DNA from 2 places in the Lysinibacillus sp. NPDC093712 genome. Region 2 is predicted to be linked to the other one. Evidence: a T-box and tRNA genes for the amino acid it is inferred to sense, from the RefSeq annotation. Region 2 holds a T-box; the other holds one or more tRNA genes.
What was found. The T-box of region 2 lies ahead of ileS (isoleucine--tRNA ligase). A T-box ahead of a tRNA ligase gene usually reads a tRNA of that ligase, here a tRNA-Ile.
Positions count from the first base shown of each region.

Region 1: it encodes a tRNA-Ile, which carries the amino acid that the T-box ahead of ileS (isoleucine--tRNA ligase) is inferred to sense. The anticodon was not compared.

Region 1 is NZ_JBNNUU010000004.1:492,033-496,972, forward strand. Features, by position in the region: gene ACQKNX_RS17760 (CynX/NimT family MFS transporter) at 1-1,027, shown strand, start outside; gene ACQKNX_RS17765 (nitric oxide synthase oxygenase) at 1,675-2,721, opposite strand; tRNA gene ACQKNX_RS17770 (tRNA-Glu) at 2,942-3,013, opposite strand; tRNA gene ACQKNX_RS17775 (tRNA-Asn) at 3,015-3,091, opposite strand; tRNA gene ACQKNX_RS17780 (tRNA-Ile) at 3,104-3,177, opposite strand; tRNA gene ACQKNX_RS17785 (tRNA-Gly) at 3,182-3,255, opposite strand; tRNA gene ACQKNX_RS17790 (tRNA-Phe) at 3,265-3,337, opposite strand; tRNA gene ACQKNX_RS17795 (tRNA-Ser) at 3,350-3,442, opposite strand; tRNA gene ACQKNX_RS17800 (tRNA-Ala) at 3,458-3,533, opposite strand; tRNA gene ACQKNX_RS17805 (tRNA-Pro) at 3,546-3,622, opposite strand; tRNA gene ACQKNX_RS17810 (tRNA-Arg) at 3,646-3,722, opposite strand; tRNA gene ACQKNX_RS17815 (tRNA-Leu) at 3,739-3,827, opposite strand; tRNA gene ACQKNX_RS17820 (tRNA-Gly) at 3,833-3,907, opposite strand; tRNA gene ACQKNX_RS17825 (tRNA-Leu) at 3,954-4,038, opposite strand; tRNA gene ACQKNX_RS17830 (tRNA-Lys) at 4,047-4,119, opposite strand; tRNA gene ACQKNX_RS17835 (tRNA-Gln) at 4,137-4,211, opposite strand; tRNA gene ACQKNX_RS17840 (tRNA-His) at 4,223-4,298, opposite strand; tRNA gene ACQKNX_RS17845 (tRNA-Trp) at 4,335-4,408, opposite strand; tRNA gene ACQKNX_RS17850 (tRNA-Tyr) at 4,421-4,504, opposite strand; tRNA gene ACQKNX_RS17855 (tRNA-Thr) at 4,511-4,586, opposite strand; tRNA gene ACQKNX_RS17860 (tRNA-Asp) at 4,599-4,671, opposite strand; tRNA gene ACQKNX_RS17865 (tRNA-Met) at 4,678-4,752, opposite strand; tRNA gene ACQKNX_RS17870 (tRNA-Val) at 4,778-4,853, opposite strand; partial or broken rRNA gene rrf (5S ribosomal RNA) at 4,868-4,940, opposite strand, start outside.
Region 2 is NZ_JBNNUU010000001.1:986,714-1,007,389, reverse strand. Features, by position in the region: gene ACQKNX_RS05335 (ABC transporter ATP-binding protein) at 1-1,068, opposite strand, end outside; gene ACQKNX_RS05330 (lanthionine synthetase C family protein) at 1,088-2,431, opposite strand; gene ACQKNX_RS05325 (thiopeptide-type bacteriocin biosynthesis protein) at 2,438-4,177, opposite strand; gene ACQKNX_RS05320 (lantibiotic dehydratase) at 4,203-5,495, opposite strand; gene ACQKNX_RS05315 (FDLD family class I lanthipeptide) at 5,562-5,747, opposite strand; gene ACQKNX_RS05310 (ATP-binding cassette domain-containing protein) at 6,004-6,201, opposite strand; gene ileS (isoleucine--tRNA ligase) at 6,599-9,691, opposite strand; T-box leader at 9,747-9,985, opposite strand; gene ACQKNX_RS05300 (DUF2785 domain-containing protein) at 10,022-10,870, opposite strand; gene ACQKNX_RS05295 (GNAT family N-acetyltransferase) at 10,923-11,423, opposite strand; gene ACQKNX_RS05290 (hypothetical protein) at 11,486-11,890, opposite strand; gene ACQKNX_RS05285 (hypothetical protein) at 12,104-12,751, opposite strand; gene ACQKNX_RS05280 (DUF3221 domain-containing protein) at 12,941-13,903, opposite strand; gene ACQKNX_RS05275 (sigma-70 family RNA polymerase sigma factor) at 13,896-14,411, opposite strand; gene ACQKNX_RS05270 (Lrp/AsnC family transcriptional regulator) at 14,480-14,920, opposite strand; gene ACQKNX_RS05265 (DJ-1/PfpI family protein) at 15,061-15,645, shown strand; gene ACQKNX_RS05260 (MFS transporter) at 15,709-16,953, opposite strand; gene ACQKNX_RS05255 (DoxX family protein) at 17,278-17,652, opposite strand; gene ACQKNX_RS05250 (MarR family transcriptional regulator) at 18,127-18,600, opposite strand; gene acnA (aconitate hydratase AcnA) at 18,755-20,676, opposite strand, start outside.

The DNA.
Region 1 (4,940 bases), on a different contig from region 2:
CTTTCTAACAACAATTCCATTGCTTGCATTCGCGCTAGTGTCACCTATTGCCCCATTAGTTGCAAGAAAACTGGGTCTTGAATTAACACTATTTATATCAACGATTTTATTAGCGCTAGGAATTGTACTGCGCTCACTTGGAACTACTGGATTACTCGTATTTGGTACAATGATAATAGGTGTAGCTATTTCATTTGGCAACGTCCTAATTCCAGGGCTACTTAAAATGAAATTCCCTTATCATGTTGGATTACTGATGGCATTTTTCACAATGTCCATGAATTTAACAGCTGGAATTGGTGCTGGTATTAGTTATCCCATAGCCAATGCATCTCTTGGCTGGCAAGGTGCACTTGCAATCGCTCTAGCCCTTGTCGTAGTGACGATTTTTATTTGGATTCCACAATTAAAATTTAATAAGCCTGAACCAACTGTAGCCGCTACGAAAGAACGTATACCATTGTGGAAATCACCAGTTACTTGGGCAGTCACTGGCGCGATGGGTTTTCAATCATTATTATTTTATACAACCGCTGCTTGGATTCCTGAAATCTATATTGCACAAGGTATAGCCGCAGATCGTGCAGGTTGGATGTTTTCCATCATGCAAATTTCACAAGTACCTATGGCTTTAGCTGTACCGATTATCGCTAGTAAAATGACATCACAGCGACCCCTCGTTTTAATGTTTACTGCCTTTTATTTCATCGGCTTTACTGGCCTTGTCATGGAATGGACTAGTCTTGCTGTATTGTGGATGATATTGCTAGGCTTAGCAGGTGGTGCTTCATTTTCACTTGCAATGATGTTCTTTACACTTCGTACACGTACGGCATTTGAGGCAGCAGATTTATCTGGCTTTGCGCAATCATTAGGCTATTTATTAGCCGCAGTAGGTCCTATTTTATTTGGTTACTTACATGATTTATTTGGCGGCTGGGATACAGCTGGATGGCTGTTTGTTGTCGTTGCGGCATTACTATTCTTCTGTTCGTTTAGAGCTTCTAGAAATGAATATATAAATTAAAAAAAGGTAGCTCATCATACTATGAGCTGCCGAGCTTGTCGACAAAAGGGATTAAGAATAGAAATCTTAATCCCTTTTGTTATTTTTATTGTGAAAAATGGGTTCTTACTTTCGTCTTGCCATACTTTTCGAGCATCCCCTCTCTATGAAGCTGTTTGAAGCTGTTTGAAGTTGATTGGAGTGGAGGGCGGGCGACTCCGGCTCAGAACGCACAGTACGTAAGACGCAACAGATCGCGCGTTAGCGAGGGTTGCGGCTTACGTTGTGCCCGCGGAAATCAACGGCAGTAGACCTCTAAATTTGTTTAATGATTAAAGCAGACGACTATCATATATAATCATAAGTGCGATAATCGTACTGTATTTTCATTTTTTCCTTTGAAAGAGCGTGTTGACACTAGTTAATTGGAGCGGAGGACGGGCGACTCCTGCTGGAACAGCACAGTACGTAAGACGCAACAAACCGCGCGTTAGCGAGGGTTGCGGCTTACGTTGTGCCCGCGGAAAGCGCCCGCCCGTAGCGGAAATCAACGGCAGTAGTCATCCCTATATTAGTTTTAAATAAAAAAGGACTATAGACAAATTCGAAAAACTTCGAGTTTGTCTACAGTCTGGGCAGCTCATCATCTATGAGTTGCCTCTTTACGTTTAGTAATGCGGTTTCTGATAAAAATAATTTGGTGTATTATAAACATTGACATAAGGCTTATGAAAAATATGTGTCGTTGCAGGAGATAACGGCGGAATCAACCAAGTCCAGTTGCCTGTTAAGTCACGGCCTGCCTTCTGCTCAGCCTCTTCAAATAGCTTAAATTGCTGTGCAGCAGTATGATGATCGACTATACTTACACCATCTTCTTTAAAGGAATGCAGAACAGCAATATTTAATTCAACTAATGCACGATCACGCCAAAGCGATGCCTGCTTTGTTGTATCGAGACCAAAAATTTCAGCAATCTTCGGTAACATATTATAACGATCATGATCAGCTAAATTGCGTGCCCCAATTTCTGTTCCCATATACCAACCATTAAAAGGAGCGGCCTGAAAATCAATACCTGCCATTTGAAAGCGCATGCTTGAAATAATCGGCACCGCATACCATTTCAACGCTAGTTTCTCCACCTGCGGATGCTCAGGATGGCGAATTGCAACTTCCAATACATCTTCACGTGGAATTGTAAATAATTGAGGTTGACGATTATCCACCTGTATAACGAGTGGTAGTACATCAAATGCTGTTCCTTCACCCTGCCAACCTAATGATTCGCATACTTTTGTAAATGGCACAGAATGTGGGTCACCAACGATGCCAGCTTCTGTCTCATAGCCAGCATAACGTATAAGCTGATGATTCCAAATCTTTACTCTTCCAGATGCAAATACCGTTATTGTTGGGCGAATTTTACCACCATTTGTCGCATACCGAATATGATGCAGCAGCTTCTCAAATATTCCTTGCTCATGTAAAACATCGCGTGCATCCTCAACATGCAGTGAATGCCAAAACAATCTTCCGATACATTTATTACTATTACGCCAGGCTACCCGAGCGCCAAAAGTAAGCTCCTCTGTTGAAGGAATATATACTCCCTCTTTTTCAACTTGCTGTAATCTATTTGTTAGCCATTGGGCAGACTCATTTTGCTCCATTTGATAAAGTGTTAAAAAACGTTGTATCTCTTGTAGTTTCATGTCGTTTTCCTCCATCTAACCTCATATTAGATGAATAGAAATAAATTCACCACGAAAAAATCCATCAGAAAACATACATCTTTTATATATGAAATACTTTGTTCAAATTTAAACCGACAGTCGAAAATTCTTCATCAAAATTTTATAAGAACTAAGTAAATAACTTGAAAAATTACAAAGAAAAAGCACGTAGCAACAATGTGCTACATGCTTTACTAGATGACCCCTACGGGATTCGAACCCGTGTTACCGCCGTGAAAGGGCGGTGTCTTAACCGCTTGACCAAGGGGCCATGGCTCCGAAGGCAGGACTCGAACCTGCGACAACCTGATTAACAGTCAGGTGCTACTACCAACTGAGCTACTTCGGAAAAATTTTATAATGGGCCTAAATGGACTCGAACCATCGACCTCACGCTTATCAGGCGTGCGCTCTAACCAGCTGAGCTATAGGCCCTCTTTGGAGCGGGTGATGAGAATCGAACTCACGACATCAGCTTGGAAGGCTGAGGTTTTACCATTAAACTACACCCGCAAAAAAAGATGGGTCAGGACGGAATCGAACCGCCGACACTTAGAGCTTCAATCTAATGCTCTACCAACTGAGCTACTGACCCGGAAAAAGAAAATGGAGGAGGTAGAGGGATTCGAACCCCCGCGCGGTGTTACCCGCCTGTCGGTTTTCAAGACCGATCCCTTCAGCCAGACTTGGGTATACCTCCGGAAATAAATAAATATGGTGGAGCCTAGCGGGATCGAACCGCTGACCTCCTGCGTGCAAGGCAGGCGCTCTCCCAGCTGAGCTAAGGCCCCAATTTTAAAAGATGGTCGGAATGACAGGATTCGAACCTACGACCCCTTGGTCCCAAACCAAGTGCTCTACCAAGCTGAGCTACATTCCGTTACTGTCTATCTTATCTTTTTATGGCGCGCCCGGCAGGAGTCGAACCCACAACCTTCTGATCCGTAGTCAGACGCTCTATCCAATTGAGCTACGGGCGCTTAATTTTATTAAAAATGGTGCCGAGGGCCGGAATCGAACCGGCACGGTAGTCACCTACCGCAGGATTTTAAGTCCTGTGCGTCTGCCAGTTCCGCCACCCCGGCACATTTGGAGCGGAAGACGAGGTTCGAACTCGCGACCCCCACCTTGGCAAGGTGGTGTTCTACCACTGAACTACTTCCGCATGTGCATAAGATTATTTATCCTGGCAATTATGAAATTTAAATAAATGGTGCGGGTGAAGGGAGTCGAACCCCCACGCCTCGCGGCGCTAGATCCTAAGTCTAGTGCGTCTGCCAATTCCGCCACACCCGCAAATATGATGAGCCATGAAGGACTCGAACCTTCGACCCTCTGATTAAAAGTCAGATGCTCTACCAACTGAGCTAATGGCTCATATTATGAATAAAAAATGGCTGGGGTACCTGGATTCGAACCAGGGCATGACGGAATCAAAATCCGTTGCCTTACCGCTTGGCTATACCCCAATATTATTATATGGGGCGACTGATGGGAATCGAACCCACGAATGTCGGAACCACAATCCGATGCGTTAACCACTTCGCCACAACCGCCATATGAACTATAACAGTAGTTTAATCTAAAAAAATTGGCAGGGGCAGTAGGAATCGAACCCACACCAAAGGTTTTGGAGACCTCTATTCTACCGTTGAACTATGCCCCTATTAAATAAAACTGGTGGAGGGGGACGGATTCGAACCGCCGAACCCTAAGGAGCGGATTTACAGTCCGCCGCGTTTAGCCACTTCGCTACCCCTCCAAGGGCTGGTGCCGGCGATAGGAGTCGAACCCACGACCTACTGATTACAAGTCAGTTGCTCTACCAACTGAGCTACACCGGCATAAAAAAAAGACGGTCCCGACCGGGATCGAACCGGCGATCTCCTGCGTGACAGGCAGGCATGTTAACCGCTACACCACGGGACCATAATTTGGTTGCGGAGACAGGATTTGAACCTGTGACCTTCGGGTTATGAGCCCGACGAGCTACCACTGCTCCACCCCGCGACAATATTACTTTAAGTTTTTAAAATGGTGGAGGATGACGGGCTCGAACCGCCGACCCTCTGCTTGTAAGGCAGATGCTCTCCCAGCTGAGCTAATCCTCCACGTAAAAAAACAAGCGAAGCGACGTCCTACTCTCACAGGGGGAAGCCCCCAACTACCATCGGCGCTAAAGAGCTTAACTTCCGTGT
Region 2 (20,676 bases):
AATCATAATATTTATATTTTTTAATACATTAACTTTTCCATCGTAACTAAAGCTTAAATTTTTTATTAATAATTTAGAATCTACATCATTTATAGGGATATTTGAGTTATATATTGCTTCTTTGGGCATAATGTATATTTCATACAATCTCTCTGTAGATCCTATAGTTTTTTTATAATCAGTATAGAATGAGGATAAAGATGCTATAGGAGTTATTGATTGAATTAAGTAAAAGAGTATAGCAACAAATGTACCTGCAGAAATTTCCCCATTAGATACTCTCAAACCACCATACCCTATTATTATTAAAAGCATTAGCATCATTGTACCTGTTACAATTGGCGATACGATTGCTTGAATTTTGGCTTCCTTTAAATTCAAATTAAATAGTTCAAATAATTTTCTTTCCCCATTTTTAAACTCTTTCGTTTCAGCACTATAACTTTTGACAAGCCTTATTTCAGTAAGGACCCGATTTAAAAAACCAATAAAATTAGCAGTTTCATTTTGCAAATTGAGAGATACTTTATAAGTGAGGTTCCCTATAGGTAATATTACAAATAAAGTAACTGGAATAATTGATAACATTGCTAATGTTAGTTTCCAATCTAGTACAATTAACATTGTTACTGAACCAACTATAATAATAATTTGCGAAAGTACATTAGGGATTTTCTCTGAAATAAAACTATTCATATTTTCAATATCATCTGTTAATCTACTTATTGTTTGTCCGCTGTCATTACTATCAAAATATGAAATTGGGAGTCCTAAAATGTGTTCCCACATTTTGCTTCTAATACAATATATTGCATTACCTCCTATATATTTCAGCATATAAAAAGAAACTCCGCTTAGAATGGAGTTAAAAATAAAAAATACAATTAAATATACAACCCAGCTCCATTTAATATTATCAATTGAAAAATCATCAATTATAGTTTTTGTGATAATTGGGAGTACTAAATTTATGAAAGAGGAAAGTATAGATAAGGTAATACTAATAATAATTATTTTCTTTGGCCAATTAACTAATTTAAGTAAGACTATAAGGTGATTTTTTTTCAATTTTTTAATGTCCTTTCTCTTAATCGCTCATTAAAAAAAGCCTTTCCCATTTGGTGAAAGATTTTCTTCCGATGTAATACAAAAGAACTAAATATATTCCAGAATTCCCAGTCAGTAGCCCTGTCTTATTAAATTTGTATTTTTCATTTTCAAATTTTTCTATATCCTTAAAGCCAAATTTTGATTTTTCATCATAACTTTTAATAAGTTCTTCTATAAAAAAACTTTCCATTTCTTCAAAAATAGGAAGTTTCGTATCTTCATTCATTATTATAATTAAATGTAATAATCCTGCTATTCCATGACAATAGCTAGGAGATATCAAATTATAATTGTTTTTATGTTTATTTACAGTATTAAAGAATTCCAATGAAAACTCTTTTAAATAGCTATTGTTTAAGGCTGCCCCTGTTTTCCATATAGTTCTAGCTATAGATAAGTCCCCATAACACCAACTAAAGTTAAGACAATCGCATTTCAAATATTTTCCATAATCATATTTTTCTAATGGAATCTTTTTTTCCCAATAAGATGTATCTTCATTTTTAGTTAAATTATGAATTAACCAATCAGTTATAAAGTATATTGCTTTTTCCAACTCTTTTTTATTGGTATAAACATCTAAAGATAAAGTCAATACTGCAAGAACTCCAGTAATACCATGAGATATACCAACATTAAAATTCCCTTGAGGAAATGCTTTTAATTCACTCTCAATAAATTGATTTTTTTGAGGAATGTACCAATTGGGTATTTCAAGATATTTAAATCTATGATTTCCACATAATTGAATTAAATATCCTATAGATTCATTAAAGAGAATTTCAAAATCATCATCATATTTTTTTGCTTCTAATAAGTAGACGACAATTCCAGATATCCCTTCTATTAAATCGTAATCGGGCATATGAACATCATGATTAATTAGATTTCGTTTTGCTACTTTAAGCTTTTCTTTTATTAGTTTTTTAAGAATACTGTTACATTCATTAAGTAGGCTAACATACCTTGTATTATTTTTTGAAACCGCTTGAATTGCCATACATATTCCTGTTAGACCAGTCCACAATCCTGGATTATCAATTTTAGAAATTCGCTGCCTATTAATACCTAATTTTAGTATTTCGTGTGAATAAGAGGAAAAATTATCTTTAGGGAAAATATAATCCATCTCACCAAGCAAAAAACAGTTGCTTAACAAACCATGATTCAAATCATAATAACTAAAATTATAAAACCATTCTTGAATTTTTTGAGGAAACTTTTTCGAGTCATTTGTTATATATGTTATTAAATCTTGTAGATTTTCAAAGTGATTAGCATAAACAATTGCTTTTTCTTCTATATTTGATTTATTTAGCATAATTGATCACCTTTTCTTATCTCTCATATAATCTTCTTTTTTCATGAAATATAGAAAGTTCATTACTCTTTGTTCACGTTCTGAATGTATACCATATCTATTCAAGTGCATATGCAAAAATGATAAAACAATTTGATTGTAATATTCTTTATTAGAGTGAATTTGTAAATATTTTTTCGAATAATCTTGTATTAATTTATTTAAATCGTTAACATCGCTTGATATAGTAAAATTAATTTCTTTAACAACCTCAAGATATATATTTTTATTATCTTTAAATAGTTTACGATAATCTTTATAGTATTTTTTATCGATACTCATATTCTTCTCTAACCATTTGAAACTACATTCATTACCTAAATAAGACTTCAACAAAATATCTAATGTTATTAATGAATAATACTCCAATTCAGTTTTAGATTTTTTAATAGCTGGTAATAAATTTAATATCAACAGACTATCCTTGCAAAAGATATTTTCAGCATATTTTATTAAAGATTGCCCTCCATATCTTTCAATTTCACGATTATATCCATCAAATGTTGCATTTATGATTAATTTTTTTCCCCGAAGTATATTAATCATTTCATTAATTCTTTCAATTATTGTTAATAGTTGATTTCCCATCTTAATTCTAAGTCTTATATGTGGATAAGGATCAGCATATCTAATGAAATAAAAATGATTTTCCAGTTTATTTTTTTGAATAAAGTCTGAAATATAATAAATAAGTAGATCATTACCTAAATTATTAGGATGATACAATTTTAAGTATAACCACTCATTTCCTAAATCTTTAAATCTGTTTTCTTTTGAATAGTAAGAAAGTGGACGTTGATTTAATACTTGAGATTTATTTGTATTATCTAAAAATGAGCTGCAAATAATTTCATTTACATATTGGGTATGTTTATCAGATAAAACACTAGTATTTATCATCTCATCTGCATCCATAAATTGAAAAACTCTCTTTTTTGATAATTCATTAATGAATAACTCAAACATACTTTCAGAGTGCGTATCTATAAATATATAATTATCAAAATCAATAATTTTGATAAATCTAGGTACTTTATATATAGTGAAAAAGTTTTGAACCAGTTTTGAAAGTGTTTGTATGTCTCTAAAAGATTCTTTTCGTATATCAATATTCCATAATTTGTTTTGTATAACTAAATTCCCGCTTTTTAACTTTGGTAGATATGGGAACCCCTCAAATTCTCCCCAATTAAATGGAATAATTGTTGCTCTCTTATAAGCAGCTAAATCTAATAAAAATCTATAGACATTAGGCATTCCAAATTGGTGATTTGCCATATGCGAAGTCATAGGGAATATTAATTTATCCTTTGATTTTGAAATTAAGTGAAATTGCGCTCCATCACTATAAATATAGATATCATCAATATCGATAGAGTTTTTAGAGGGATTTGTAGTAGAAGCAATCGAAATTTCATAATTAAATTTATTAGAAGCACTCATCACATTAGTTGATTTCCCTCTAATAGGTTGAATATTGATATTTGTCAATTCCTCGTTTAATTGAAGACTACTCTCTCTATCATATATTTCTGTATTAATAACTTCTTGTTGTACAGGAAATATATCAAGAAATCTACCCATAGTTTTACCTGCGAATATGGAAGCAATATTACCAGAAGGGTAAATCGTATAGTTATTATTGCTAAGCTCTTTACTAGATTCAGCGTATATTGAAAAATATAAGTCTAGGCTAGTAGAAGGAATATCTTTAATATCCGGAGGGGTATTATTAAGATATTCTGTTATATCTAATTCGTTCTCCTCTTAATAAAGATTCATATAAAATCTGTTTTAAAAATAAATTATTATCTTCTATTTTTTGTTTGCAATAGTCGTATTCTAACAAACCTACAGGATTTGTATATGTAGGAGGAGGACCTAGCTCAGTTTTATCCTCTAACAAATCTTTTACCGATACGGCATTATATACTCCATAATAATCAATGAATTTCCTTTGATAGTAGTCCATGTAGTCTCTGTTTGAATCGGTTATGCTGGATAATTTAATGATAGTTTTACTAAGTTTTTCCAAATCGTTTTTCAGAGAATTATTTAACACAACTTCTTGAGGATAATAAGAATCTATATGTATATATTCAGTAGCTTCTTCAATTTTTTTCATGTAATTTTCTATTGAATTTAAATTTCTGTAGTTAAAATTCAAATTATTCAGTGAATTAATCCTAGTCATTATTCTGTTTAAAATATCAGAATAAAAATGATTCCCATTTTCTAATTTTACTAGCTTTTCATGTAAATAATATATAGGGTCATCTATTGAATTCGAAAATTTTAACTCAGATATCAAAAAATCCTTTTTTATTAGCTCTAGAATATAATCAAGTACCTTAGATTCTGAAATCTCATTATTAGTTGCCTCATTTAAAATTTTTAAGAAGTCACTAACCTTATTCTCTTCTTCAAAATTGCTGAGTACGAAATTAAGTAAATTACTTTTTTTAAGAGAAACTTCTTCTACTGAGTGATTTTCTTTATTAGCACCATCTGTAAAATAACTCAGATAATATTTGTCTGATATTTCTATCAATAACTTATTACTTTTAAGAACCAAGTTTTTTAAGATTTCTCGATCATTTTCAATCTTTGAAATAAATTTATAAATCCACTCGTGACTAATTCTAATTTTATACTTTTGTTTACTTGTATCTAATGTTATAGAATAATTACCGTCTTTTTTAAATACACCCATACCGACATTAGAAAAGGTACTAAAAGGAGTAGGGCGAGAGAACATTCTTATATAATATTTTAATAAAGAAAAGTATATACTTTTTATGTCTTTTGCTTCTTTCTTATTTAAATTAATGCATGCTTTATATAATTGCGGACTAGCTGTTCTAATGGCAGTTTTAAATTTTTTATTTCTAAGCATTTTATTAATTCGTTCTTTTTTCTCAACATTTTCTTTATCAAATAAATAAATCATTTCAATTGCATCTAGGCCTAAGCTTGGGAATCGAAACATAAAGTTTTTTAATATATATGGCTTTCCCTGTTTCATAAGCTCACACTCTCTGTTTTGCTAGTATTAAGAAGATAGTTTGAATTATATTAAATAATAATTTTATTACCCACAGAAAATTGTACAAGCACTTGTGCAATTACAAGTACAAGAAGCTTTACAAGTCACTCTAGTTACAATTGTTCTGATGGGAGTCACAGTATTAAGATCTCCATCCATTTCCATAGAGCTATTGTCCACTTCGAAATCTAAATTAAAATCATTTTCATTAAAGTTTAAGATTTTTTCCATATCATATTCCTCCATTTAATATTTATTTCTCGTAATGGTTGACGTGTAATTAACGTTTCGCCTCACTATAATATCGGCTTTAATCAAGCCTCATTCAAAATTGGAAGAGCTGTTTGAACAACGCTGAGTGAATCGATATATTAAACTGGACGCGCAATGCAAAATTTGGATTTATAAGAAAGGACTAGCTCTTTCCTATAACTCTACATCCAAATAAAAGCTTCTAACAAATTAATTGGAATACAAAAGTGAAGAACTACACGAAAAGTAATCTAAAAGCAGGCCGTTCAATCAAAGCACCTATACTAGGATGCCTTTTTTCTGAATAGCTATATAATAATTGCCCTTTAGTTGCTGTTATTTGTCCCGTCATTATTTTAAACAAAGTTGATTTCCCTGCCCCATTTTTACCAATAACAGCACAAATTTCGCTGGCATTTATTTTAAAGCTGATGTTAGAATAACATTCTCTTTATATTCCTTACTTATATTTTCTACTTTTATTAATTTGAAAGACATTCTACTCACCCTCTTTGAAAATGAATATTATTTTTACAATTAGTATAAAATGCCTTTTGCAATATGGAAAGTATCTATTTTTTGAATATTTTGTGAACTAAAATGATATTATTTGTAGGAGGAGACATCTTGGAAACGATTAATTATTAAAATCCTAAAGTGGCAAGGCTATTTATCGGTGGAATATCTTTATAGTCTTAGGTTTTTCTCAAGGTTTAATCTTCTTTCTAATAGGGGCAATTTTATGCGTTATTATTTCAAATAAAAATAATAAGAAAAGCCGATTAAAAGGTTTTAGCGCTTCTTATAATCGACTTTTCCAAAACTATATATTAGAAATTAAAAGTAATCTCGATTTCCTTATCAAACAATTTCGCCTGAATGAAATTTTCTCCTGATTGCACTTCCCCGAACAAAATGTCATTTAACAATACATTAGCTTTTAATAAAGCAGTATAGTGTTGGATGATTCTCTTCGTTTCAGCATCTGCAGAGATTGAAATCGAAATATATTGTTCAACAGGTAATTGCCATTTTTTTCGTGTATCTTGGATCGTACGTATTAGCTCTCTTATTTGCCCTTCCTGAAGTAAGTCATTCGTTAGTTGGGTATTCAGTAAGACACGACATCCATTCTCTTCTGCCAATACATAATGCTCCTTCACAAGCGACTCTTTTACCACATGTGTTTTTAACAAAGTACGTTTTTGATTATCTATGTCTAATTCAATCGCACCTTTTAACTGTAGTGTATTTTTCTCAGCTTCACTTAATTGCATGACATAATCCTTTACTTTGTGCACCTGTGGTCCAAATGCTGCACCAGCTGTTTTGTAGTTTAGTTTGTAGTGAATGGTTTCATAAGCAGTAAAGTCCTGTGTCCACTTACATTCCTTCACATTTAATTCATCTCGAATAATATCATTATACTGAGCATAATCTTCCACTTCTCCAACTACTGACATCACCATTTCCTTTAATGGCTGCTTCACTTTAAGTCCTTCACTATTACGAATACTTCGACCAAGTTCAACTACTGCAAGAACATTGGCCATCTGTAGTTCAAGTTGTTGGTCTAGTATTTTTGCATCGTACTTCAGATAGTCTTGTAAATGGACACTTTCACCACATAAACTCCTGTATACATCTTCTGCAAGAAAAGGCGTAAATGGCGCAAGCAGTTTACTTACGTTTGTCAGCACTTCGTACAATGTACTGAAGGCACCACGTTTATCGTCTGATAGCCCGTTTGCCCAAAAACGTGACCGCGAACGACGTATATACCAATTGCTTAGCTCTTCAACAAGTTTGCCAATTTCCCTTGTAGCTTGTGTCATTTGAAAATCATCCATATATTTTGTCACAAGCTGAATTGTATGGTGTAACCGGGATTTTATCCAATTATCTAATTTCGTCCGTTTACCAGTTTTTTTAGCATCGTATTGAAAGCCATCTATATCCGCATACAACTGATAAAATTTAAATGTATTATCGAATGTATCAACGAGTTTGGACTTTGCCTCCATCACAATTTTCTTAGAAAACCGCTTCGAATTCCAAGGTGAACTATCCACTAAAAATGCCCATCGTAAAGCATCTGCACCATACTGTTGAATTAATTCAACTGGCTCTAATGCATTGCCTTTACTTTTCGACATTTTTTGTCCGTGCTCATCTAATACATGGCCTAAGGACAAGACATTTTTGTATGGCGCTTTCCCTGTAAATAATGTGGATACTGCTAATAAACTGTAGAAAAAGCCGCGTGTCTGGTCGATGCCTTCTATGACAACATCTGCAGGAAACTGATTGGAAAATGCATCAACATTATCAAAAGGATAATGATGCTGAGCGAACGGCATTGAGCCACTATCGAACCATACATCAATCACTTCAGGTGTACGTTGCATATCCCCTTGACATGAGGGACAACTACAAATTACGTCATCGATATATGGTTTGTGCAGTTCCATGTTTTCGTCCAATGCTTCTTTTGCTAGTTTATTTAGCACAGCAATACTATTTGGCGCTTCTTCATGACCACATGTCTCACAAATCCATATATTTAACGGTGTACCCCAGTAGCGATTTCTGCTAATGTTCCAGTCTACGATGTTTTCTAAGAAATTGCCAAAACGTCCGTGTTTAATATGGTCAGGATACCATGTTACTTGTTCATTATTTTGTAGGATTTGATCTTTTAATGCCGACATTTTGATAAACCAGCTATCTGTTGCATAGTAAAGTAGTGGTGAATCACAGCGCCAGCAATAAGGATAGCTATGTTCATATTTTTCTTTAGCAAACAGCAGCCCTTTTTCCGCAAGCATTTTGATGATATCGACATCGCAGTCTTTGACGAACTTACCCGTAAGCTCCGGCACTTCTTCTGTATAACAGCCTTTGACATCCACCACATTGATAAAAGAAAGCTGGTGTTGTTGCACAGTTTTATAGTCATCTTCGCCATATGCCGGAGCAGTATGCACAATGCCCGTTCCACTTTGATCCGTTACATAGTCTGCTAATACGACAACATGCCCTTTTTCAACTGTTACATATGAAAATGGCGGTTGATAGGCAACACCGGCAAAGTCTTGACCTACATGCTCACTTAACACTTCAACAGGTGCAGAAAATACTTTATCAACAAGTGTTTTAGCAAGGATATAAATGGTATTGTCATGTTTTACCCTTACGTATGTGATATGTGGATTCATGGCCAACGCTACATTGGCAGGCAATGTCCATGGCGTCGTCGTCCAACCAAGAAAATATTCGTCTTTATCTTTTCGTTTAAACATCGCTGTTACCGATAAATCTTTTACATCCTTATAGCCTTGTGCTACTTCATGAGAGCTTAAAGACGTTTGGCAACTTGGGCAATAAGGGGACACACGATGCCCTTTATATAAAAGCCTTTCATGATGCACATGACTTAAAATATGCCATACAGATTCTATATACTCATTACTTAACGTTAGATAAGGATCATCCAAGTCAATCCAATAGCCTAATTGTTCGGTAAACGTACGCCATTTCTTTTCGTACGTAAAAACGCTACCTTTACATTCCTTAATAAATTGTTCTACACCATAGTTTTCAATTTCTTGTTTACCGGATATCCCTAATTTTTTCTCCACACCTAATTCTACAGGTAACCCATGTGTATCCCAACCAGCTTTTCGTTCAACGTAGAAACCTTGCATTGTTTTATAACGCGCCACGACATCTTTTATCGTTCTGCCAAAAGCGTGACCGACGTGTGGTAAACCATTTGCTGTTGGTGGTCCTTCGTAAAATACAAAGGGCTTACTGGCAGAACGATTTTTAACGGAAGCTTGAAACGTTCTCTCTTCCTCCCATATTTTACGAACTCTTTCTTCTCTCTCTACAGTTGTCTCGTTGTTCTTCTTGACTTCCATATAATTTCCTCCTATACAGTAGTGTATAAAAGGCATACAAAAAACCCCGTCCCAAGTAAGGGACGGGGTTAACCGCGAATACCACCCTAATTCTATTGAAAACCGCTCAATAGCACTCAGCAACGTACAATCATACGTGTTCTTTTTAACGGTAGACACCCGAATTAGCTTACTCATTTCAGCTAATCTTCTCAGAGAGGATCTTCATGAAACATTTGCACACCGACTTCCACCAAAATGTCGGCTCTCTGTAGAACAAAATGAAACACTACTCTTTCTCATCAACGAATTTGTATGCTTTTATTGTCACTCATCGTAACAAACTGCCATTTACTTGTCAATATTCAGACAATCTACGACGCTTTGATGAAGTGCCGCATATTGAGGACTTTCAGCTGTTTTAATATAAAAACTTTTTAAAAATGTTTTCCAGTTAAATCGTACTATACGATAGTGTTGGACATCAAGCTGTTCCTTTTGAGCAGCCAACGTTGCCATCGTTTCATTTAATAATGCGATAACTTCTTGCTGCTGCAAACCTTGTTCCAGCATTGTGAAAATAGGTACTAATAGCCTTTCATCCTCATCATGAATAAAGGCATAATCTGTTTGCAACATCATGTTCCATAAAGGACGTAAAATATCCATAAAAGAAGCTTTCTTGAATTTCGGGCTTTTCACTAATTCATCTACAGCGTCTGACGCATGTGCCACACTATGAGCCCACCCTTTTACAGGTATATAGCCTCTTACATCTTTTTCAGCCAATAAATAAGTGCTGAACCTATTTGTCAGTTCCTCGATTTTGTGCACTTCTATAAAATCAGCTTCATTATCTTTTGCTAATATTAGTGCGATTAGTAACAAAGTAAACGTTCTAGTAAAAACTGAATCTGAATTATCTTCTCCAATGCCTTCACATAATAAAACAGTTAAACAGTAGTCCAACGTGTCGCTTAATATGGCATGATCTAATAAATTTCTTTCTAAAATCATTGTATAGAAGGAACCGTAGATTAAACCGTCTCGCAGTTCGCTATCTACCGAACCAATATGTGCAACCATAGACTGAATGAGTATTTGTTGATCTGCTTGTTGCCAGGCATTACTGTCATTTAGGAATGCTTGTAGTTCCTGCTTTAACTCCATTTCACTTAATAATTGGCCCTGTAATATCATATGTAGTTTCCCCTTTTTTTGTGTTTATTATAGGTCATAACAATGACTTTTTTTATGTGCCTTGCAGATTTTTCACCGCCAACATCGAATGATCCTGCATGATACCTGTTTCAATAAAACCAAATGAAGCGTATAATGTTTTCGCTGCGACATTCCCTATATGGTAAAAGAGGGATACATATTCTGCTTCCCCATCTGGCATCTTTTCCATTTCCATTAACATTTTTTCAAAGGCAAGTTTGCCATATCCTTTGCCCTGATAACTCTTTTCAATCATTATATGCCAAACAAAATAGCTCTTCTTTCCGTAAAAAACTTCCTTTTCAAATGATTCATGATCTAACGTATCATAAATATACATTAAAAATCCGACCGCAATCCCATCGGCATAAATGGCAATAGGATTTGCAGGTATCCCATCGGCATTTAACATATGAGCGTCAGCAAAGCTTCTCAAATTAGTTGTTTCTAGAAAATCTTTCTGATTTTCTGCCACTTCAAGTGCTATTACTTCTTCAATGTTTTCCCCAGTTATCTTTCGAAATTCAATCATTTTTCCACCTCTTCTTAGACATTCAAGCAAAAATACCTCACACATAGAATGAAATATCATAATCAATCTTGATTTAAATGCCATAATTTTTCCAATGAAATGTCCGCTAATTTATAGCCATACTTCTCAATTAGCAAACGATCAATAGCGATTTCTGGTTGCTCGGTATAAAATTTTGTTATTACATCACAATGCGCAAGTGCTAAATGCTCTGTTAATTGCTTTGCCAAATCCGCTAATGGCTCAATATGCCCGTCTTGGACATCGCTTTCTGAATAAATGCTAACGGATACATAATTAGTTCGTTGCTCGTCTTCATAAATGATAAAATCAGCTATATCCAATTCTTCCACAGCAACCTTTCTTCTTTCATCCACGATAACCAAGCTGTAATGGACTCGTTGTATACGTATTGTCCAGACTTCCAAATCTGTTAACCGTAATGTCCGTTCGAAATAATCAATCAATGATAAAGCTCCTCTAGTCATTATTATACAGATAATTACAATAATTGCACCTTAATCCAAAAGAAAAAACAGCTTATACTTGTAAGCTGTTTTTTTGCGTTGCTACTCTGAAATTTCGATTTCATCCAAATTCGCAACAAAATCGTATTGATTTATTTGTGTTTGTAAACTATAGGTGACATTGACGTTTTGACCGATTGTGAATTTCATCCGTTAATCATTGGTATACTTAATACTACTTTCTTGATATAGCCCATCTAACTTCCAACCATCATTAAATCGAACATATGTAAATTCCTTTTTCCAATTATCAGTGTACACAATAACTTTGCTGCTCCATGGAAAGGTCGAAGCGGAGAGCTGTCCGTGGCGAACAATAGATATGTCATCTACTACCTGAAGGAGTGTAGTAGGTGTAATTGTATTCAATATTAAATAATGATGTCGATCTGGAGTATCCTCAATTTCTTGCATTACCTGTTTGTGGAAGTTAATCACCTGTAGATTTGTCTGATAAAGTGAATAGACTAATGAACTACCAAATATAACGATTAGTGTTAGCACAATAAGAACATGCTTTTTCATTAATCCTATGTAAAACGCCCACTTTTTTTCTTTATTATATAAATGGATATATATTGCTATACTTATTGGCCATATAAATAGTAACTGCCAATATAGGACAACCCAAAAAACCTCGCCATCTGAAACGAAATATCGAATAGCATTGTAATTCAACAACCATAATGGCATCGACCAATGCCAAGCTGTTTCTACTTGTGACATACTTTTTATATAAATCAATAGGAGTGGGATACTGAGGAAAAAAGCAGTCGCATTATCCAATACGGCAAATAACAACTCATCACCTCCTTTATTTTAGTAAATATTGGAATTATTGTACCCGAAATCAATGATAAAGAAAAGGTTAGTTAGTGACTTTTGTACAAAAGTAAAATGAGCCTGCAATCAAACAGGCTCGAAAATAATCACATTGACCAACACCCAGTAAGTATAGGAGTCGAAAGGAATCGAGCTATAGCTAATTTCTTATCGATACTCCTCTACTATTTTTATCCCTAAGATATCTTTATAATCTATGAAAGGTTTAGAACCATCATTCCCAATCGCTTTACTATATTGCACTTCTACCTTATCGCCAACTGTTAGCGTTGGGGGGACATCAACTAAAGGGAACCATGTTCCATTTTTATGTTTTTGCACAAGCTCTTCAACGGATAATTGACCTACATCACTAATATCGACACCTGAAATTACTAAAAATTCATGTTCCTTTATTGCTAAGACTCTTCCACTTCTTACTGGTGTCATAGTACTTTGCTTATCAGGAATTTTATATTTCTCTCGTAAGGAGGCAATGTCTTTATGATAATACTGGTCTAAAAAGTCCATGGCTTCTTGTTCGACAAGCCACACCCGAATTTGATCACTAGTATCTTTATAATCGGCACGGCTTACTTCCATTAATAGATTCACTGTGGCGGATTTATAAGCAATCGCCTTGGCATATTCTGCAATAAACTCTTCTTCTGTCATTTGCAGTTTTTGTAGCCGTTCATCTAGTGTAGGCATTGTATCATTACCAAATACATCCATAATTAATTCGAGTTCTTGATTTACTTGCTCTTGTGAAGGCACTATCTTCTTAGATTTTGCATATGCAAAGTTCGATTCAAGATATAAAAAATTATCAAAACTTGCTCGATAGAGACGTTTTTTCCCATTCATGTAAGAATCTTTTTGTAGCTGTATTTCAATAATTCTTTCATCTAAAACTTGTGGAATTAATGTGGCTAGTTGTTGATGTTCTTTGTATTGATTAAGTATAAAAACTCCTAAACATATGCTCAAAATCATGGTTAGCACACCATATTGCCATCTCTTTGAAGATTTTTTTTCGTGGTGCTGTTCTATATGCTGAACAACTTTATCCATAACACGCTTTTTACTTTCTGTTAAATCCCTTACTTCTCGAATATCGACTTTACTCATGCAAAAGCACCTCCCATTCAACCTGTTGTAGTATCGGTTTTAGTAACTCTCGCCCACGTCGTAGCCTCGTTTTAATAGTACTTTCAGGAATATTTAACAGCTTCGCTATCTCCAGCACAGACATTTCTTCAAAATAAAAATGGATGATAACCTCACGTTGCTTTAATGGTAGAGTTAGGATAGCATTTTCAATTAATGATTTTTCATCTTGCTGAACAAGCATATCTCTTCTCTTGATTGTTTGTTGAGTAAAAATCTTTTGTTGCACCTGAATTTTCCGATATGTCCAACTCCTTAAATAATCTTTACTCCTGTTAATGACAAGTGTCGATAAATAAGCCTTTAACTCGCCACGTTCATCGTACTTTTGCTGGTTATTATAAAACTTTATAAAAACATCCTGTACGATATCTTCGGCACTTTGTAGATCTCTTACATAATAATAAGCAAGACGAATAAGTCGTTCTGTGTGCTGTTCCATTATTTCTTCCAGTTCCCTTACTAGCAACGTCTCGCCTCCCTTCTCTACCCTATAAACGGTGCTCAGGATCTAAAGGTTTTATTTTCTGGAAATTTTTATTGTTTTTTATCGAAAAAAGGAAGAATCATTGGTTTTACATATGATGAGAGCACAATATTTGTAGAAGGTGTACCGTAAGGCATCGCGTCATCAATAAACTGTTCTAACGTTTCAACTGAGTATGTTGCAAGTTTGACAATATAGCTAATTTCGCCAGCTACCCGATAGCACTCAAGGACATCTGGATGGGCATTACAAAAATTCGAAAGACTTTTACAATCGATTGACTTAAACAAAATAATAGCCTGAATAGATCGATCCATTTTCTTTAAGTTCACTTTCGTTGTATAACCTTCGATACTCCCTTGCTCTTCTAGCTTTTTAACACGTTCAATGACAGCTGGAGATGACAAATGAACAATTGTCGCTAACTCTTTCATTGAAATTTTTGCATTTAACTGTAATTGGCGCAAAATTTCCGTATCAATCTTATCCATTAGAATCCACCTTTTTTAATAAATTAATTTTCTAATAATTCCTTTGAATATTAGGAAAACACTCATAATTACATTATATAGCGTATGTAGTAAAATCACTTCATTTATTACAATTAAAGCTATAAAGGAGGCTACACAACATGAAAAAAATATTATTACTTTTAGCAAATGGTTTTGAGGCTGTGGAAGCAAGTGTCTTTACAGATGTACTAGGCTGGAATAAATGGGAAGGTGATGGCACAACGGAAGTTGTTACAGTGGGCTTACATAAACAGCTACAATGTACATGGAATTTTCAGGTCACACCAGAAAAATTGCTACATGAGATTGCACTAGAGGATTTTGATGCGCTTGCGATTCCTGGAGGCTTTGAGGAAGCGGGTTTTTATGAGGATGCTTTTAGTGAAGAATTTCAGCAAGTTATTCGTCACTTTAACGATTTTAAAAAACCAATTGCGACTATATGTGTAGCTTCTCTTGCTTTAGGACATTGTGGCATATTACAAAATAAAAAGGCGACAACCTACAATCATCCAACAAGTAAACGATTAGAGCAGCTCCGTTCTTATGGAGTAAATATTGTCAACGAACGAATTGTACACACAGAACACATTATTACATCATCGAACCCAGGCACTGCTTTCGATGTTGCCTTTGGTTTGCTTGAAATGCTAACAACATCTGAAAATACAGTGAGAGTAAAAGATTTAATGGGATTTAAATAACACAAAAGGGTTTCAGAGCGCTCTGAAGCCCTTTTTTAAGAAGCTTACTTTTGTTTATTAGGCTTACCCCATCGATAGTTTTTCACGCTTGCTCTTATGCAAAACGACTATTGCTGCTGTAATAAGAATCATCCCCATAAAAGCAGGAGCTGTGTGGCCAAGTAATACATAGATTTGACCTCCAATGATTGGTCCAATTATTCTTGCTAAAGCTTGAATTGATTGGCTAGCTCCTTGAATTCTGCCTTGCTCACTCGAATCGACTGACTTCGAGAGCATTCCATTGAAAGAAGGTCCAAAAATCGAATCGCCAAATCCAAATAGAAACATTCCAGCGATTAAAAGAGGATAAAAGGTAAATAAAGCCGATGCTGCAATGAGACTGTAGCCTAAAATCTCCGATAACATTCCTACAATTGCAATCTGTTGATCACTAAATCTTTTCAAAAGCTTTGGCATTATGAAGCCTTGTGAAATGATGTCTTGCAAGCCCATAATTGAAAACATAAGCCCGATTAGCGCAGGCTTCCAACTGAAAGTATCCATTGTAAATTGTGAAAAAATTGCTTGTAACGATCCGTTCGGTATCCAAAGTAAAAATGCTGAGACAAGTAGTCTATTTAAGTTTTTTATAGAAAGTACATTTGCAAGCTGGATAAATGGATTTAATCTAGAAAAGGTAATCTCTTTTAATCTATTTTTCTTGTTCAAGCTTTCAGGCATAAAAAAGAAACCGTAAACAACATTCAATAAAGTTATAATTGCGCCAAAGTACATCGGTGCAGAATAATCAAACTTGGCAAGTAATCCCCCCAACGTTGGACCAATGATCGTACCAACACCTACAACGGCACTAACCCATCCAAAGTATTTGGTTCTCTGCTCTGGAGGAATGATGTCTGCAAAATATGCGAAGATTGTACTTATACTTCCTCCTGTAACCCCTTCTATTATACGCCCAACAAATAGTACCCATAGAGCACCACCTATGCCAAAAACGAAGTAGCCGATTGCAGAACCTAAAAGGCATAATAGAAGCAATGGACGGCGACCATATTTGTCACTTAAAGCGCCAAGTGCAGGGGCTGTGAAAAATACGCAAACTGCATATACAGAGGTCAGCAATGTCACAATTACTGCTTGTTCTCCTTGACTACTCGTATATGGCTGCACTAAAAATGGAACGATAGGTATTATAATACTGAAGCCTATTCCGCAAAGAAACACCGAGATAAGGCCGAATATTAATGCGTGTTTATCTATGGTTTGTTCTGTACTTATTTCATTGTGTGATTTAAAGTTTGACATGTAAATTTCTCCTTGAACGTTATTATTTTATTTCCTAGGAAACAAAATAATAACACCATTTTGTTTCTTAGTCAACAAAAAACAAGAAAAAGAAATGGAAGACAAACGCTATATAATTCTTATTGTTTTAAAAAAACCTATTCTAATAATATCAATCTCGAAAAAAATCCCCCTAAAATGGCAACCAAAAAAATGCAGACCGATTTAACTTTGGACGGACTGCATTTAGTATTATCTTTCATATTTAATTTTCTACTACCTGTTCTTAATTTAATGATTCCTTTAAAAAATCAAGAACCAGAACCGTTTCATTTCTATTGCTTATTATTTAAAACCAGGAAAATTTAAAAGTGCAGAAATGTTGTTTATAAATAAGAAAATTGCCATTACACCTATTACTATAATCATTAGCATATTTTTAAATGAATCTTTAATGCGTACCTGTGCTAAAACGCCGCAGATTGCTGTACATGCAATTAGAAGCGCTCCTACTGCAAGCCAACTAGCAGCCCAATAACCGATAATTAGAGCTACTGCTGAAATGAGTTCGATGACACCTGTGATTACTCGAAACCATTGTGGTAATCTCAATTTATTAAATTCTTCAATAGGTGTTTTAGCACCCCTCAACTTCCCGAAACTTGCCATAAAAAACATAAGCATCAAGAAGGTCTGAAAAATAATCGATACAATATTCATGTTCAAACTCCCTTTTCCCTCAATTTAATATTATTTTGCTTTGTTAGAAACACTGATCCAATCGGAGAATGATCATCTTCATTGCATTAGTTTCTAATAATTTTGGACAACTCGATTATCATTTCACTCCTTTAAATGTTGTAGCCATTTCATAATGTTCACTTATAAGGTAGAAACCTCTTCCATTAGGACCTTACAATCTGTTGCGGTTCGTTAAGTTTTTAAATTCCTTCACTACATTGAGAAAAGTAATTAAGTACCTAATGCTATTAGCGATTGTTGTATTCAGTGTACCTTAGCTTATCGCTACCTTTAATATAGAGCAGTGTTAAACTGAATCCGGACTTAACATTTTTTATTTCCTAAGAAACAAAATAATAACACGCTTTTGTTTCCTGTTCAACAATAAAATAATAATAATAAAAAAGCAACCCTTTTCTTGATAGAATAAGGCTACTTTTTTGTTATCCGAACTTATTCCTGCTTCAAATCTTTATCTTGTTTCTTTATTTCTGCATCCAAATGCGCCCGATACTTTTCTACAAAGCTAAGCATACTATCTAATTGAGCATCAGTTATCTGGTCAAAGACGATCTTATCACGCTCTCGAAACTCTTTGTGGAGCTCCTCATGGATATTAAAAATTACTTTTCCTTGTTCAGTAAGTTTAAAATAGATTTCTTTTTTGTTATCCGCCTTTTGATAGCTTTCAATAAGGCCCTTTTTTATAAGTTTCTTCGTTAATTTACTAATGGCACCGCGCGTCATGTAAAAGAACTCCGCAAGTTTAGTTACATTGGAATCTATATTTTTTTCAATGTATTCGATGCAATGTACCTCTGAAGGTGTATGCCCTTTAAGGCTTTCTTCCATCTTATCTTTATTAAGCCAAACCATTTTGTTATATAAGTCCCGAAATCCCATGATAATTTGTTCTTCTTTGTTCATGGTCAGCCGCCCTCCTACTCGTTGGTGCATTAACAATATTATAGTAAATTTTTGTTTCTACTTCAACAATATTAGAGAGCACTTTAACATCGGTGTTCCGCCAATTCCGCAAAAAAAAAACCGATCTCCTAAGAGATCGGTTTTGATAAAATAATTATTCAGCAGCTTTCGCGCGAAGAACCATTTGTAGGATACCACCGTGACGGTAGTAGTCTACTTCTACTTCTGAGTCGAAACGAGCTAAAGCTTGGAAAGTTTTAACTGTACCGTCTTCAGATTTAGCAGTAACTGTTAAGATATCACGTGGTTTTACGTTGTCAGTAATGTTTACAGAGATTTCTTCTTTACCAGTTAAACCTAGAGAATCAGCAGATTCACCGTTTAAGTATTGTAAAGGAAGAACACCCATCATTACTAAGTTTGAACGGTGGATACGCTCGTAAGATTGTGCGATAACAGTTTTCACGCCAAGTAGGAATGTACCTTTCGCAGCCCAGTCACGAGAAGAACCCATACCGTAGTCATTACCAGCAAGTACGACTAAGCCAGTACCTTGCTCTTGGTATTTCATACATGCGTCATAGATGTACTCTACGTCGCCTGTTGGCCAGTAAGTAGTGAATCCACCTTCTGTACCAGGAGCTACTTGGTTACGGATACGGATGTTTGCAAATGTACCACGCATCATAACTTCGTGGTTACCACGACGAGAACCATATGAGTTGAAGTCACGGATTGCAACACCGTTTTCGATTAAATATTTACCTGCAGGTGTATCTTTACCGATTGCACCAGCTGGAGAAATATGGTCAGTTGTAATTGAGTCACCGAACTTCGCCATAATGCGTAAGCCGTCTAAGCCTTTGATAGCTTCTGGCTCTTTAGCAAGACCTTGGAAGAATGGTGGGTTTTGAATGTAAGTTGATTTGTCATCAAATGTGTATAGAGACTCAGTTGATGTTTCAATTTCATTCCATTTTTCGTTCGCTGTGAATACAGTTTCGTATTCTTTTTGGAATAATTCACGGTTAACTACAGTACCTAATACTGCATTAACTTCTTCAGTTGCAGGCCAGATATCAGCGAAGTATACTTCGTTACCATCTTTGTCTTTACCGAATGAATCTTTTTGTAAGTCGATATCCACAGTACCAGCAAGTGCATAAGCAACAACAAGTGGTGGTGAAGCTAAGTAGTTAGCTTTTACAAGTGGGTGTACACGGCCTTCGAAGTTACGGTTACCAGAAAGAACAGACGTTACGAATAAGTCGTTGTCTTTGATAGCGTCTTCGATTTCAGGAAGTAATGGACCTGAGTTACCGATACATGTTGTACAACCGTAACCTACTGTGTTGAAACCGATTTGGTCAAGGTACGTTTGTAAACCTGAATCTTCAAGGTAACCAGTTACAACTTTAGAACCTGGTGCTAAAGAAGTTTTTACCCATTTAGGTACAGTTAGACCTTTTTCTACAGCTTTTTTCGCAACTAAACCAGCAGCGATTAATACGTATGGGTTAGATGTATTTGTACAAGAAGTGATTGCAGCGATTGCTACAGCACCTGTTGGGATTTCTACATCACCTTCAGCAAATTTAGCTACAGAAGTTTTTTCGAATTCAGCTTCTGTTAAACCGAAACCTTGAGTACCTTGTGGAGCCACTACTGCTTCTTTGTAACGAGAACGCATTTGAGATAGTGGAATTAAGTCTTGTGGACGTTTAGGACCAGAAAGGTTTGGTTCGATTTCATCTAAGTTTACTTCTAATACATCAGTGTAAACAGGCTCTAATGTTGGATCGAAGAACATGTGGTTAGCTTTTAAGTAAGCTTCTACAACCGCGATGTGATCTTCGTCACGACCAGTTAAACGCATGTAGTTTAATGATTCTTCGTCAATTGCGAAGTAACCACATGTAGCACCATATTCAGGAGCCATGTTAGAAATTGTTGCACGGTCAGCTAGTGGTAATTTAGATACGCCAGGTCCGAAGAACTCAACGAATTTACCAACTACGCCACGTTGACGTAAAACTTGTGTAACTTTTAATGCTAAGTCAGTTGCTGTAGTTCCGT